2 regions of the Streptomyces sp. E11-3 genome follow, and region 1 is predicted to be linked to the other one. Evidence: predicted binding sites of a transcription regulator. Region 1 holds the regulator's gene; the other holds the start of a gene.
What was found. Region 1 encodes HrcA, which represses chaperone genes, less so after heat shock. Its sites were predicted from a motif close to TTNGCACTCNGNNNNNCNGAGTGCNAA; they were not measured.
Positions count from the first base shown of each region.

Region 2: the regulator HrcA is predicted to act here: its motif matches at 4,961-4,987, upstream of groES (co-chaperone GroES).

Region 1 is NZ_JAZGRL010000002.1:2,007,426-2,015,071, reverse strand. It holds gene U9R90_RS28260 (DUF3097 domain-containing protein) at 1-428, opposite strand, end outside; gene U9R90_RS28255 (MBL fold metallo-hydrolase) at 464-1,201, opposite strand; gene hrcA (heat-inducible transcriptional repressor HrcA) at 1,384-2,400, shown strand; gene dnaJ (molecular chaperone DnaJ) at 2,401-3,540, shown strand; gene U9R90_RS28240 (nitronate monooxygenase) at 3,809-4,885, shown strand; gene U9R90_RS28235 (16S rRNA (uracil(1498)-N(3))-methyltransferase) at 4,882-5,628, shown strand; gene U9R90_RS28230 (hypothetical protein) at 5,702-6,310, shown strand; gene U9R90_RS28225 (S41 family peptidase) at 6,454-7,646, shown strand, end outside.
Region 2 is NZ_JAZGRL010000001.1:2,979,514-2,987,159, reverse strand. It holds gene U9R90_RS13455 (glycosyl hydrolase family 18 protein) at 1-381, shown strand, start outside; gene U9R90_RS13450 (YciI family protein) at 520-876, shown strand; gene U9R90_RS13445 (RNA polymerase sigma factor) at 921-2,216, shown strand; gene U9R90_RS13440 (hypothetical protein) at 2,290-2,736, shown strand; gene U9R90_RS13435 (THUMP-like domain-containing protein) at 2,665-3,909, opposite strand; gene U9R90_RS13430 (polysaccharide deacetylase family protein) at 4,000-4,920, shown strand; gene groES (co-chaperone GroES) at 5,133-5,441, shown strand; gene groL (chaperonin GroEL) at 5,561-7,189, shown strand; gene U9R90_RS13415 (SDR family NAD(P)-dependent oxidoreductase) at 7,283-7,646, opposite strand, start outside.

The sequences.
Region 1 (7,646 bases):
TCGATGCCCGAGAGGTACTCGACGACGACGCCCTCGACCCGTAGGTCGTCGCCCCAGACCCGCTCCACCAGCTCCGCGTCATGGCGGCCCTCCACATAGATCCGCCCCACACGGGCGACCCGGGCCCGCGCGCCGGGCACCGCGACCGAACCGGACGCGGTGCGGGTGGGGCGTACCGGCGCGGCGGCCGAGGGGCGGACCAGGGTGACCACCTGACCGTCCAGGAGGAAGCCGCGCGGGTCGAGCGGGAAGACCCGGTGCTTGCCGAAGCGGTCCTCCAGGGTGACCGTGCCCGCCTCGCAGCGGATCACCGCGCCGCAGAAACCGGTGGTCGCCTCCTCGACGACCAGGTCCCGGTCGGCCGGGATCTCCGGGACGGCCTGCCGCTTCTTCCAGGGCGGGGTCAGATCGGGGTGGTAGCTGCGCATCCGGCCGACGATAGGAAGAATCGCGGGTCAGGCGCTCACGACACGCCGAAGCGGGCCGCCAGCTCCTCGCGCTGCGCGTGGACAAACGCCGCATCCACCACAGATCCATGGCCGGGTACGTACGCCGCGTCCTCACCGCCCAGTTCCAGGAGCCGGTCCAGGGCGTGCGGCCACTGCGTCGGCATCGCATCGCGCCCGGCCTGCGGCGGACCCGACTCCTCGACCAGATCGCCGCAGAAGACGATCTCCGGGGCGGCGGAGCCGGCGCCCTGGACCAGGACCACCAGGTCGTGGCCGGTGTGACCGGGGCCGACGTTCGCCAGGAGTACCCGCACACCGCCCAGGTCGAGGGTCCACTCGGCGCAGACCAGGTGGTGCGGGTGCACCAGGAGGTCCACCGCCTCGGCCACCGCGGGCCGGTCCGCCCCATGACGTACCGCGTCCGCGAGGAGGTCGTCGCGGCCCCTGGCGAAGACCGCGTCCAGACCCACCGCGCCGTACACCTCCACGCCCGCGAAGGCCGCCGCGCCCAGTACGTGGTCGAAGTGCGGGTGGGTGAGGGCGAGGTGGGTGACCCGGCGCTCGCCGCCGAGCAGCCGCTGGGCCTGCGCTCTCACCTCGGCGCCCTCGCGCAGCGTGGACCCCGCGTCAATCACCAAGGCCGCCCTGTCACCCGCGACAAGGCCGACCGTGCAGTCCCAGATCGGCAGCCGCCGTCGGGCCACCGAAGGGGACAGTTGCTCCCAGTCCGGCTCTTCCCAAGTCAACCCCATGGGGAGACGCTAACCCCAGGCGCGCGGGGCGGCACGGCGCCGGACCGACCGCCCTTGCCGGGGTCGTACCCACCGGCCGTACACTGGCTGCGGGAATCTTGGCACTCGCCTGCGGTGAGTGCCAGGGGGAAAGCCGCAGCGGCGACCGGGGCCGCGGGGAAGACAGCTGGAGGTGTGCGCGGATGCTCAGTGAACGAAGGCTCGAGGTGCTGCGCGCCATCGTCCAGGACTATGTCGGCACCGAGGAGCCGGTCGGCTCCAAGGCGCTCACGCAGCGGCACCACCTCGGTGTCTCGCCCGCGACCGTACGCAACGACATGGCCGCGCTGGAGGAGGAGGGCTTCATCGCCCAGCCGCACACCAGCGCCGGGCGGATTCCGACGGACAAGGGGTACCGGCTCTTCGTCGACAAGCTCGCGGACGTCAAGCCGATGTCCGCGCCCGAGCGCCGCGCCATCCAGAGCTTCCTGGACCACGCGGTCGACCTGGACGACGTCGTGGCCCGTACGGTCCGGCTGCTCGCGCAGCTGACCCGGCAGGTCGCCGTGGTGCAGTACCCCTCGCTGACCCGCTCGACGGTCCGCCATGTCGAACTGCTCGCGCTCGCGCCCGCTCGGTTGATGCTGGTACTGATCACCGACACCGGCCGGGTCGAGCAGCGGCATGTGGACTGCCCCGCTCCGTTCGGCGAGACCTCGCTCGCCGATCTGCGGGCCCGGCTCAACAGCCGGGTCGCGGGGCGCCGTTTCACCGACGTACCGCAACTGGTGCAGGACCTGCCCGAGTCCTTCGAAACGGAGGACCGGGGCACGGTCTCGACCGTGCTCTCCACTCTCCTGGAGACCCTGGTCGAGGAGACCGAGGAGCGGCTGGTCATCGGCGGCACCTCCAACCTGACCCGCTTCGGGCACGACTTCCCGCTCGTGATCCGGCCGGTGCTTGAGGCGCTTGAGGAGCAGGTCGTGCTCCTCAAGTTGCTCGGCGAGGCCAAGGACTCGGGCATGACCGTACGAATCGGGCATGAGAATGCCCACGAGGGCCTCAACTCCACGTCCGTCGTGTCGGTCGGCTACGGTTCGGGCGGCGAGGCAGTCGCCAAGCTCGGCGTGGTCGGACCGACCCGCATGGATTACCCCGGAACGATGGGAGCAGTACGCGCAGTGGCACGTTACGTCGGACAGATCCTGGCGGAGTCGTAAGTGGCCACGGACTATTACGCCGTACTCGGCGTGCGCCGCGACGCTTCCCAGGACGAGATCAAGAAGGCTTTCCGGAGGCTCGCCCGCGAGCTGCACCCGGACGTCAATCCCGATCCCAAGACGCAGGAGCGCTTCAAGGAGATCAACGCCGCCTACGAGGTGCTGTCGGACCCGCAGAAGAAGCAGGTCTACGACCTCGGGGGCGACCCCCTGTCGCAGTCTGGCGGCGGCGGTGGCGCGGGCGGTTTCGGGGCCGGTGGCTTCGGCAACTTCTCCGACATCATGGACGCGTTCTTCGGCGCGTCGTCCCAGCGCGGGCCGCGCTCGCGTACCCGCCGTGGCCAGGACGCGATGATCCGGCTCGAGATCGAGCTGGACGAGGCGGCCTTCGGCACCACCAAGGACATCCAGGTCGACACCGCGATCGTGTGCTCGACCTGCTCCGGTGAGGGCGCGGCGCCCGGGACCTCGGCGCAGACCTGTGACATGTGCCGCGGCCGCGGTGAGGTCTCGCAGGTCACCCGGTCCTTCCTGGGCCAGGTCATGACCTCGCGGCCGTGCCCCCAGTGCCAGGGCTTCGGCACTGTGGTGCCGACGCCGTGCCCGGAGTGCGCGGGCGACGGACGGGTGCGCTCGCGGCGCACCCTGACGGTGAAGATCCCGGCCGGTGTGGACAACGGCACCCGGATCCAGCTGGCGGGCGAGGGCGAGGTCGGGCCCGGTGGCGGCCCCGCCGGTGACCTCTACGTCGAGATCCACGAGCTGCCGCACCCGGTCTTCCAGCGGCGCGGCGACGACCTGCACTGCACGGTCACCATCCCGATGACGGCCGCGTCCCTCGGCACCAAGGTGCCGCTGGAGACCCTGGACGGCATGGAGGAGATCGACATCAGGCCCGGCACCCAGTCGGGGCAGTCGGTCCCGCTGCACGGGCGGGGTGTCACGCACCTGCGCGGCGGCGGACGAGGCGACCTCATCGTCCACGTCGAGGTCCTCACCCCGTCGAAGCTCGACCCCGAGCAGGAACGCCTGCTGCGCGAACTGGCGGCCCTGCGAGGCGAAGAGCGTCCGACTGGGCAGTTCCAGCCGGGCCAGCAAGGGCTGTTCTCGCGCTTGAAGGACGCCTTCAACGGGAGATAGGCGCGGCTGCGGCCGGGGCTCCGGGGGTTGTCCCCCGGGGCAGCACAGTCAGCCGGGCCAGCAAGGGCTGTTCTCGCGGTTGAAGGACGCCTTCAACGGGAGATAGGCGCGGCTGCGGCCGGGGGCCCGGGGGTTGTCCCCCGGGGCAGCACAGTCAGCCGGGCCAGCAGGGGCTGTTCTCGCGGTTGAAGGACGCCTTCAACGGGCGCTGAGGCCCTAGCGGAATGTTCGATTCGGTGCTGTGTGGGGGACGTGACACGATGCTGACATGTCCTCCGCACTGACCGATCTCTGCCGGTACCCGATCGTGCAGGCCCCCATGGCGGGCGGCGCCTCCGCCCCGCCGCTGGTCGGTGCGGTGTGCGAGGCCGGTGGCCTCGGCTTCCTCGCGGCCGGGTACAAGACGGCCGACGGCATGTACCAGGAGATCAAACAACTGCGCGGGCTGACCGCCAGGCCCTTCGGCGTCAACCTCTTCCTGCCGCAGTCCGAGTACGCCGACCCGGCCGCCGTCGAGGTCTACGCGAACCAGCTCGCGGGCGAGTCCGCCTGGTACGAGACCCCGCTCGGCGAATACGCCTGCGGCGGGCTCGACGACGGCTACGACGCCAAACTCGCGATCCTCATCGACGACCCCGTACCGGTCGTCTCGTTCACCTTCGGCTGCCCGACCCGCGACGCGCTGGAAGCCTTCGCACGCGTCGGGACACTCACCGTCGTCACGGTCACCACACCCGAAGAGGCAGCCGCCGCGCAGTGGGCGGGCGCCGACGCGGTGTGCGTGCAGGGCATCGAGGCGGGCGGCCACCAGGGCAGCCACCGGGACACCCCGGCCTCCGACGGCAGCGGCATCGGACTGCTGTCCCTGATCGCGCAGGTACGCGAGACCGTACAGCTGCCGATCATCGCGACCGGTGGTCTGATGCGCGGCGCCCAGATCGCCGCGGCCCTCGCGGCGGGCGCCGACGCGGCCCAGCTCGGCACCGCGTTCCTGGCCTGCCCGGAGTCCGGTGCCCACGCCCTGCACAAACAGGCCCTGACCAACCCGCTGTTCGTCCGCACCGAACTCACCCGCGCCTTCACCGGCCGCCCGGCCCGCGGCCTGGTCAACCGCTTCCTGCGCGAACACGGCCCGTACGCCCCGGCCGCGTACCCCCAGGTGCACCATCTGACCAGCCCGCTGCGTAAGGCCGCGGCCAGGACGGGCGACGCGCAGGGCATGGCGCTGTGGGCCGGGCAGGGCCACCGGATGGCCCGCGAACTCCCGGCCGGGCAGCTGGTCGAGGTGCTGGCGGCCGAACTCACGGCGGCCAAGGCCGCGTTGATCGAGGGGAGCGCGTCATGACGGCGCCGGTGTTCGTGGTGGACGAGGTACCGGGCGGGCCCGAGTACGTCCTGGAGGGACCCGAGGGGCGGCACGCCGTCTCCGTGAAGCGGCTGCGCGCCGGCGAAAATGTCGTACTCACCGACGGCCGGGGCCGCTGGACCGAGGGCGTGGTGAAGGCCGCCGAGGGCAAGGACCGGCTCGTCGTGACGGACCTGACCGGCATCGAGGAAGAGCCCGAACCCACCCCGCGGATCACCGTCATCCAGGCACTCCCCAAGGGCGACCGCGGTGAACTCGCCGTCGAGACCATGACGGAGACCGGCGTCGACGTGATCGTGCCGTGGTCGGCGTCCCGCTGTATCACCCAGTGGAAGGGCGACCGCGGTCTGAAGGCGCTCGGCAAGTGGCGGGCCACCGCCCGCGAGTCGGGCAAGCAGTCGCGCCGGGTGCGCTTCCCGGACGTCGCGGACGCGGCAACGACCAAACAGGTTGCGGCACTTCTGGCCAAGGCCGACCTCGCCGCCGTCCTGCACGAGGACCGCGACTGCGCCAGCGAGCCCCTGGCCACCGCCGAACTCCCCACCTCCGGCGACATCGTGCTGGTCGTCGGCCCCGAAGGGGGCGTGTCCCCCGAGGAGTTGGCCCTCTTCGCCGAGGCGGGTGCCAGGCCGTACCGGCTGGGCCGCAGCGTGCTGCGCACCTCCACCGCGGGCACGGCCGCGACGGCCCTCCTGCTGGGCCGCACCGGCCGCTGGGCGTAACCCCGTCCGGCGCGAGAAGATCTGGCGACAATAGGGGTACCGCTCCACCGCCCCCGGTGGGATTCTGCCCCGTATGCGGGCAATGTGGCGTCACGTCAGGCGCGTACCCAGCCGCCGCCGTGGCCTGTACGCGGCCGGGGCGGTGACCGCCGCCGTCGTGGCCGTGACCGCGTGCGAACCCGTCGGGAGCACGATGTCCGCCACCGCGGTCGCGATCACCACCGACCAGGTCGGGACCAAGGCGCTGGAGCAGAAGAACATCGACGTGCAGTGGCTCAGCTGTTCGGCGACGCTCGGGGAGGGCGGTAAGACCACCCCCAACACGGGGGATCCCACTCCGTCACCGAGCGTACGGAGCGTGGCCACCGTCGACTGCCAGGGCAAGACCATGGACGACAAGGACATCACGATCACCGGCAAGGTGACGGAGGAGCTCGACGGCCGGTGCGTACGGGGCGACCTGACCGCCAAGGTCGACAACAGAGTCGTCTTCGAGGCCAACATGCTCGGCAACTGCGCGGCGACCACCGAGCCGCCCAGGACTCCGCCGGTCACCTACGAGCCGACCCCGACCAGCCCACCGGATGCCACCGAGCCGCCCGACGACCCGGCCAGGCCCACGGTCACCGTGACGGTGACCGCCGACCCGCCGCCCACCTGCGACTGCGCACCCGGCAAGTGACGGTGAGCCCCTGGGCCGCCCGGCGCCGGACCGCAGGCGACGCGCGAAGCGATAGCGGGCCGACATGCGAAGTGATCGCAGGGCGACGCGCGAAGCGATCGAACCACTGGCCGCAGCCCGGCCCGGCTGCCTAGGGTGACCTTGTGACGCACCCTGCCTACCTCCGGTTTCCGCATGTCCAGGGCGACTTGATCGCCTTCACCGCCGAAGACGACGTCTGGATCGCGCCCCTGGGCGGCGGCCGGGCCTGGCGCGTCAGCGCCGACAACACCCCCGTGAACCATCCGAGGATCTCCCCGGACGGCACCCGGGTCGCCTGGACGTCGACCCGCGACGGCGCCCCCGAGGTCCATCTCGCGCCCATCGACGGCGGCCCCGCCAAGCGGCTGACCCACTGGGGAAGTTGGAAGACCGCCGTACGCGGCTGGACCCCCGGCGGCGAGGTGCTAGCCATCAGCACCCACGGCCAGGCCTCACTGCGCCGCAGCTGGGCCCGCGCGGTCCCGCTGGACGGAGGGCCCGCGGCCACACTCCCGTACGGCCCGGTAGGCGACGTGGCCCACGGACCCGAAGGGCAGATCCTGCTGCTTTCGGCCACCATGGGGCGCGAGGCGGCCTTCTGGAAGCGCTACCGCGGCGGCACCGCGGGCAAGCTCTGGATCGGCGGCCCCGACGGGGAGTTCACACGGGTCCACGCAGACGTCGACGGGAACATCGAATACCCGATGTGGGTGGGGGAGCGCATCGCGTTCCTCTCCGACCACGAGGGCACCGGCGCCGTCTACTCGTCCCTTCCCGACGGCACGGACCTGCGCCGCCACACCCCCACCGACGGCTTCTACGCCCGGCACGCCGCCACCGACGGAACCCGCGTGGTGTACGCCTCCGCCGGTGGACTCTGGCTCCTGGACGACCTCGACGGCACCGAGCCCCGCCGCCTCGACATCCGCCTCGGCGGTCAGCGCACCGACCTCCAGCCGCACCCCGTACGGCCCGAGCGCCACCTCTCGGCCGCCGCGATGGACCACACCGGACGCGGCAGCGCGGTCTCCGTACGCGGCGGCATCCACTGGGTCACCCACCGCGAGGGCCCGGCCCGGGTACTCGCCGCCGAACCCGGCGTACGCGCCCGGCTGCCGCGCACCTTCCGCGTCGACGGCGACGAACACGTGGTGTGGGTGACGGACGCCGACGGCGACGACGCCCTCGAGTTCGCCCCCGCCACGGGCGTCGCACCCGGCGCATCCGTACGCCGGGTCGGCGCCGGACAGCTCGGCCGCGTCCTGTCCCTGGCCGTCGCCCCGGACGGCAGCCGCGCCGCCGTCGCCGCGCACGA
Region 2 (7,646 bases), on a different contig from region 1:
GACGCCATCGCCAAGCTCAAGGCCAAGGGCGTACCGGCCGGGAAGCTGCTGCTCGGCATCGGCTTCTACGGGCGCGGCTGGACGGGTGTCACGCAGTCGGAGCCGGGCGGCTCGGCCACGGGTCCCGCCTCGGGTACGTACGAGTCGGGGATCGACGACTACAAGGTCCTCAAGAGCAAGTGCCCGGCCAACGGGACCGTGGCGGGTACGGCGTACGCGCACTGCGGCAACGACTGGTGGAGCTACGACACCCCGTCGACGATCGCCGGGAAGATGGACTGGGCCAACCAGCAGGGGCTCGGCGGCGCCTTCTTCTGGGAGTTCAGCGGTGACACCGCGAACGGTGAGCTGGTGAGCGCGATCGACAGCGGACTGCGCTGACCCCATGCGGCGCAGCTCGCACCGCGCCGGGAATTTCTTCGGGAAATTCTCGGCGCGGTGTCGATTCCGGTGTCTCCCGTTCGACGCAGGGTTGAGAGGCAGGGGGGACAGGCCCCCGCCGGTACCCGAGGAGTCACCATGCCGCGCTTTCTGACGATGATCCGTATCGACGAGAACTCCGTGCCCGCCGAGGGCCTGGGGCCCGAGTTCGAGGAGCGCATGGGCGCGCTGTTCGAGGAGATCACCAAGGCCGGGGTCATGCTGGACACGGCCGGTCTCAAGCCGACCTCCGAAGGCACCAGGGTCACCTGGTCCGGCGGCAAGACCGGGTACACCGACGGGCCGTTCACCGAGACCAAGGAGGTCATCGGCGGGTACTCGATCATCCAGGCCAAGGACAAGGCCGAGGCGCTGGAGTGGGCCAAGCGGTTCGTGGAGATCCACCCGGACCACTTCACGATCGCCGCCGAGGTCCGCGAGATCGCCGAGGACTGACGGCCGGTTGCTCTCCATCCCGGTGGCTGCTGTGATGAGTGGCCGTGACGGGAACAAGGGCGACCGACACGGTCGAGACGGTGTTCAGGATCGAGTCCGCGCGGATCATCGCCGGTGTCACGCGCATTGTGCGCGACGTCGGCATCGCCGAGGAACTGGCGCAGGACGCCCTGGTCGCCGCGCTGGAGCAGTGGCCGGAGTCGGGTGTCCCGGACAACCCGGGCGCCTGGCTCATGGCCACCGCCAAGCACCGCGCCGTCGATCTCGTACGCCGACGGGAGCGGTACGCGCGCAAGCTCGCGGAGATGGGGCGGGACCTGGAGTCCGCGCCCCAGGGCGTCGACGACCCGGCCGACATCGACCCGTACGCCGACGACATCGACGACGACCTGCTGCGGCTGGTCTTCACCGCCTGCCACCCGGTGCTCTCCGCCGAGGCGCGGATCGCCCTCACCCTGAAGCTCCTCGGGGGCCTGAGCACGCCGGAGATCGCCCGTGCGTTCCTGGCACCCGAGGCGACCGTCGCCCAGCGGATCGTCCGCGCCAAGCGGACGCTCGCCACGAAGAACGTCGCCTTCGAGGTGCCGTACGGGCCGGACCGTGAGGCCCGGCTCGACTCCGTACTGGAGGTCATCTACCTGATCTTCAACGAGGGGTACGCGGCGACCGAGGGGGACGACTGGCTGCGGCCCGGGCTGTGCGAGGACGCGCTGCGCCTCGCCCGCGTGCTCGCCGGGCTGATGCCCAAGGAGCCCGAAGTGCACGGCCTGGCCGCGCTGCTGGAACTCCAGGCCGCGCGCTCGGGCGCCCGTACCGGGCCTGCGGGCGAGCCGGTGCTGCTCGCGGACCAGAACCGGGCGCGCTGGGACCGCCTGCTGATCCGCCGCGGCTTCGCGGCACTCGCCCGCGCCGAGTCCGTGGCGTCCGGTGCCCACGGCCCGTACGTCCTGCAGGCCGCCATCGCCGCCTGCCACGCCCACGCGCACACCTACGCGGACACCGACTGGCAGCAGATCGCCGCCCTGTACGACCTTCTCGCCACCCGCGCCCCGTCGCCGGTCGTGGAGCTCAACCGTGCGGTCGCCGTGTCCATGGCCTACGGACCCGAGCGCGCACTGCTCCTGGTGGAGACCCTGGCCGCGGAACCCGCCCTACGCGACTACCACCTGCTGTTCAGTGTCCGCGGCGACCTGCTGTCCCGGCTGGGCCGCCGGGACGAGGCCCGCGCGGACTTCGCGCACGCGGCGTCCCTGACCCGCAACGAGCGGGAGCGGGCGCTGTTGCTGGGGCGCGCGGCCGAGTGCGGGGCGCGCCCTGGCGGGCAGTCGGGGCGAACCTGAGGGCGTGGTTCGAACGGGGGTGCCGTCTATTCTGAAATGGCGGGCGTGCCGCGCAGAGGGGAAGGGGCGGCTGATGGGCTGGTTCTGGGTGGTGCTCATCATCTTCTGGACGGGCGGCTTCGCGTGGGCCGCTGACAACGTCCGTACGGCGCTGCGTCATCGGCATGAGCGCAAGCTGGAGCTGATGGAAGCGGCGAAGCAGGAGCGGCTGGCGGTCGAGGCGGCGCACAAGCCGCCGGAGCCGGTGTGCGGGTGCACCCATCACCTGGCCAAGCACGACAAGCAGGGCCGGTGCCATGAGCGGGTCGAGCTGGCGACGGACTGGGACGAGAACAAGAAGCCGGTCCGCTTCGAGGCGGGACAGTGCAACTGCCAGCAGTACGTGGGGCCGCAGCCGCTGTCCCAGGTGTTCGCGGAGGAGCTGACCGACCGGGGGGAACTTGGGGAACTAGGCGGTGGCTGGGGCTCCGATGAGCATGGTGGGGGCGTCGGCGACCCTGGTCAGGAAGACCGTCGCTGACCGCTTGCCCTGGAGCTTCATTTTGCGGCGGAGTTCCTCCGGTTCCACGGCTGAGCCGCGCTTCTTCACCGTCAGGACGCCGACCTCGCGCTCGCGCAACAGGGCCTTGAGCTTCTTCACGTTGAACGGCAGCTGATCGGTGATCTCGTAGGCGGTGGCGAACGGGGTCGGGTGCAGCGTGTCGCTCGTGACGTACGCGATCATCGGGTCGATGAGCCCCCCGGCGACCTGCCGGGCGACCTCGGCGACCAGGTGTGCGCGGATGACGGCACCGTCGGGCTCGTAGAGGTAGCGGCCCACGGGACGGGGTTCGGGGTCGGGCAGCATCGCGGCCAGGGGTGCGTGCAGCGTCGCGCCGCTCGGGAGGAGGGTGGCGCGCATCGACGCGGGCTGCGGGGCGGTGCCGCTGCCGGACTCGCCCGTGGACTCACTTCCGAACCAGAGCACGGCCTCCTTCACATCGCCGCCGTCTGAGATCCACTCCGCCTCGGCGTCCTCGGGTACCGCCTCGTGCGGGATACCGGGGGCGATCTTCAGCGCGGCGCGCGGGGCCTTGCGGGCGGCCTCGACCGCCCAGGACAGGGGCGGGGAGTACGCCTCCGGGTCGAAGATACGGCCGCGTCCGCCCCTGCGCGCCGGGTCCACGAAGACCGCGTCGTACGCCGTCGTGTCCACGTCCGTGACATCCGCGTGGCGCACCTCGATCAGCGCGTCCAGGCCGAGCGCCGCCGCGTTGGCGCGGGCCACCTCGCCGGTCAGCGGGGACCGGTCCACGGCCAGTACGGCGATCCCGGCGCGGGCGAGCGCGATCGCGTCGCCGCCGATGCCGCAGCAGAGGTCCGCCACACTCCGTACGCCCAGCGCGTGGAAGCGCTCCGCGCGGTACGTGGCGACCGCCGTCCTGGTCGCCTGCTCGACGCCGTTCGGTGTGAAGTACATCCGCCGCGCGTCGTCCACGCCGAACTTCGCGGCCGCCCGCTGCCGCAGCCGCGCCTGCCCCAGCGCGGCGGAGACCAGCTCGGCCGGGTGGTCGCGGCGCAGCCGGGTGGCGAGCGCCAGCTCCTGCGCGGGGTCGTGGTCGCGCAGCTCGGCGAGCAGCGCCTGGCCCTCGTCGGTGCGCAGGGCGGCGAAGGCGGCGAGATCGGGGTCGAGGCCGGAGTCGAGGTCGTTCACCCGGCCATTGTCGGCCAGTCGGTGGATCGTGCGCGCCGGGCGGCGGTGCCTGACCGTCGGCGGTGCGGTGCGCTGACAGGATCCGACGCCATGCGAACAGGACTAGTGCGACAAAAGGAAAATAGCTCCGGGAGGTGGGGTGTGCGGGTTAGGGCGGGGCTGGCCGTCCTCACCGCGGCCGCCATCGCCTCGGGCTGCGCCTCCGGCGAGTCGGCGAAGGCCCCGGTCGAGCCCGCCCCCGGTCAGCAGCAGGCGGAACGGGCCAAGCAGGCCAAGAAGCGCGCCGCCGAACAGCGGGCCGCGAAGGTGGCCGCGGTCAAGCGCTGGGGCCTGGCCAAGATGCCGCTGACCCCGCCCAAGCCGCCCGCCAAGAAGCCGTCGATCAGTACCCGCCGGGGCTTCGAGGTCGCCGGGCACAAGAAGCTGCCGCCCGTGTTCACCACCATCCCGACCAAGGACAAGGTCGTCTTCCTGACGATCGACGACGGCGCGGAGAAGGACCCCGAGCTGCTCCGGATGATGAGCGAGCTCAAGATCCCGTACACCGCCTTCCTCAGCGACTACCTGGTGAAGGAGGACTACGGCTACTTCAAGAAGATGCAGGACCGCGGGGTGGTCCTCAACAACCACACCCTCAACCACCGGTATCTGCCCGGGCTCTCCTACGAGCAGCAGAAGCGCGAGATCTGCGGCATGCAGGACGTCATCGAGAAGCGCTACGGCAAGCGGCCCGAGCTCTTCCGCCCGCCGTACGGCAACTACAACGGCGACACCCTGCGGGCCGCCAAGTCCTGCGGCATCAAGGCCGTACCGCTGTGGAACGCCGAGGCCTTCGTGGACCGTATGGACTGGCGCGAGTGGGACCGCGACCTGCACCCCGGCGACATCATCCTCACCCACTTCCGGGGCAAGGAGGACTGGAAGGGCACCATGCCCGACATGATCCGCCAGATGATGAAGACGGTGACCGACAAGGGGTACGCGGTGGCCAGACTGGAGGACTATCTGTGACCCGCCGCGCCGTCCGTCACCTCGACGCCAGAGGGACTCATTGGCACTCCGCTTGACCGAGTGCTAATCGCGGTCATAGTCTCAGGTCTGGCACTCCCCACTGGAGAGTGCCAGTAGCGACGGGCAGGTCCGGCACCCGCGACGACGGATCCACCTGGTCGCCACCCCAGAACAGTTAACCCCGTGAGATCTCCGAAGGGGGAGACCGGACCGTGACGACCACCAGCTCCAAGGTTGCCATCAAGCCGCTTGAGGACCGCATTGTGGTCCAGCCGCTCGACGCCGAGCAGACCACGGCCTCTGGCCTGGTTATTCCGGACACCGCCAAGGAGAAGCCCCAGGAGGGCGTCGTCCTGGCCGTGGGCCCGGGTCGCTTCGAGGACGGCAACCGTCTTCCGCTCGACGTGACCGTCGGCGACGTCGTGCTCTACAGCAAGTACGGCGGCACCGAGGTGAAGTACAACGGCGAGGAGTACCTCGTCCTCTCGGCTCGCGACGTCCTCGCGATCGTCGAGAAGTAGTTCACCAGGGAGTCAGACAGCTCCCGAAGTTGTGTACCGCGCCCCTGGCCCCCGTGAATCCAAGAATCGCCGGGTGGACAGGGGCGCGGTTCTTTTTTGAGAGGACTTGAGACAGCTCCATGGCGAAGATCCTGAAGTTCGACGAGGACGCCCGTCGCGCCCTTGAGCGCGGCGTCAACAAGCTGGCCGACACGGTCAAGGTGACGATCGGCCCCAAGGGCCGCAACGTCGTCATCGACAAGAAGTTCGGCGCCCCCACCATCACCAACGACGGCGTCACCATCGCCCGTGAGGTCGAGGTCGACGACCCGTACGAGAACCTCGGCGCCCAGCTGGTGAAGGAGGTGGCGACCAAGACCAACGACATCGCGGGTGACGGCACCACCACCGCCACCGTGCTCGCCCAGGCCCTGGTCCGCGAGGGCCTGCGCAACGTCGCCGCCGGTGCCTCCCCGGCCGCCCTGAAGAAGGGCATCGACGCCGCGGTCAAGGCCGTCTCCGACGAGCTGCTCGCGACCGCGCGTCCGATCGACTCCAAGGGCGACATCGCCGCCGTCGCCGCGCTGTCCGCCCAGGACAAGCAGATCGGCGAGCTCATCGCCGAGGCCATGGACAAGGTCGGCAAGGACGGTGTCATCACCGTCGAGGAGTCCAACACCTTCGGCGTGGAGCTCGACTTCACCGAGGGCATGGCCTTCGACAAGGGCTACCTGTCGCCGTACATGGTGACCGACCAGGAGCGTATGGAGGCCGTCCTCGACGACCCGTACATCCTGATCCACCAGGGCAAGATCGCCTCGATCCAGGACCTGCTGCCGCTCCTTGAGAAGGTCATCCAGCAGGGTGGCTCCAAGCCGCTGCTGATCATCGCCGAGGACGTCGAGGGCGAGGCGCTCTCCACCCTCGTCGTCAACAAGATCCGCGGCACGTTCAACGCCGTGGCCGTCAAGGCCCCCGGCTTCGGCGACCGCCGCAAGGCGATGCTCGGCGACATGGCCACCCTCACCGGTGCCACGGTCATCGCCGAAGAGGTCGGCCTCAAGCTGGACCAGGCCGGTCTTGACGTGCTGGGCACCGCCCGCCGCGTCACTATCACCAAGGACGACACCACGATCGTGGACGGCGGCGGCAACGCCGAGGACGTCCAGGGCCGCATCGCCCAGATCAAGGCCGAGATCGAGACCACGGACTCCGACTGGGACCGCGAGAAGCTCCAGGAGCGCCTCGCGAAGCTGGCCGGCGGCGTGTGCGTGATCCGCGTCGGTGCCGCCACCGAGGTGGAGCTCAAGGAGAAGAAGCACCGTCTGGAGGACGCCATCTCCGCGACCCGCGCCGCGGTCGAGGAGGGCATCGTCTCCGGTGGTGGCTCCGCTCTGGTGCACGCCGTCAAGGTGCTCGAGGGCAACCTCGGCAAGGAGGGCGACGAGGCCACCGGTGTCGCCGTCGTCCGCCGCGCCGCCGTCGAGCCGCTGCGCTGGATCGCCGAGAACGCCGGCCTCGAGGGCTACGTCATCACCGCCAAGGTCGCCGAGCTCGACAAGGGCAACGGCTTCAACGCCGCGACCGGTGAGTACGGCGACCTGGTCAAGGCCGGCGTCATCGACCCGGTCAAGGTCACCCGCTCCGCCCTGGAGAACGCCGCGTCGATCGCCTCGCTGCTGCTCACGACCGAGACCCTGGTCGTCGAGAAGCCGGCCGAGGACGACGAGGCCGCTGCCGGTGGGCACGGCCACGGCCACGCGCACTGACCTGGTGCGAGCTCTCTGAGCCGAGCTGACGAAGGCCCGGCACCCCTGGAAAAACGCCACGGGGTGCCGGGCCTTCGCGTTGTTCCACGGCTCCTACTGCGGCCCGTACTTGCGGCCCGTACGGGAGCTGATGCCGCCGAGCAGCGCGCGCGGCGTCACCTTCACCACGCCCATCATGGCCTTGTACCGCGGGTCCGGAATCGACAGCGACTTGCCGCGCGCCAGGTCGGCCAGCGCGGTGGTCACCAGCTTGTCCGCGTCCAGCCACATCCAGTTGGGGATGTTGTCCGTGCCCATCCCGGCCCGCTGGTGGAACTCCGTACGTACGAAGCCGGGGCACAGCGCCATCAGCCGCACCCCCGAACCCGCCAGGTCCTTCGCCGCGCCCTGCGTGAACTGCACGACCCACGCCTTGGACGCGCCGTACGTCCCGCGCGGCACGAAGGCCGCCACCGAG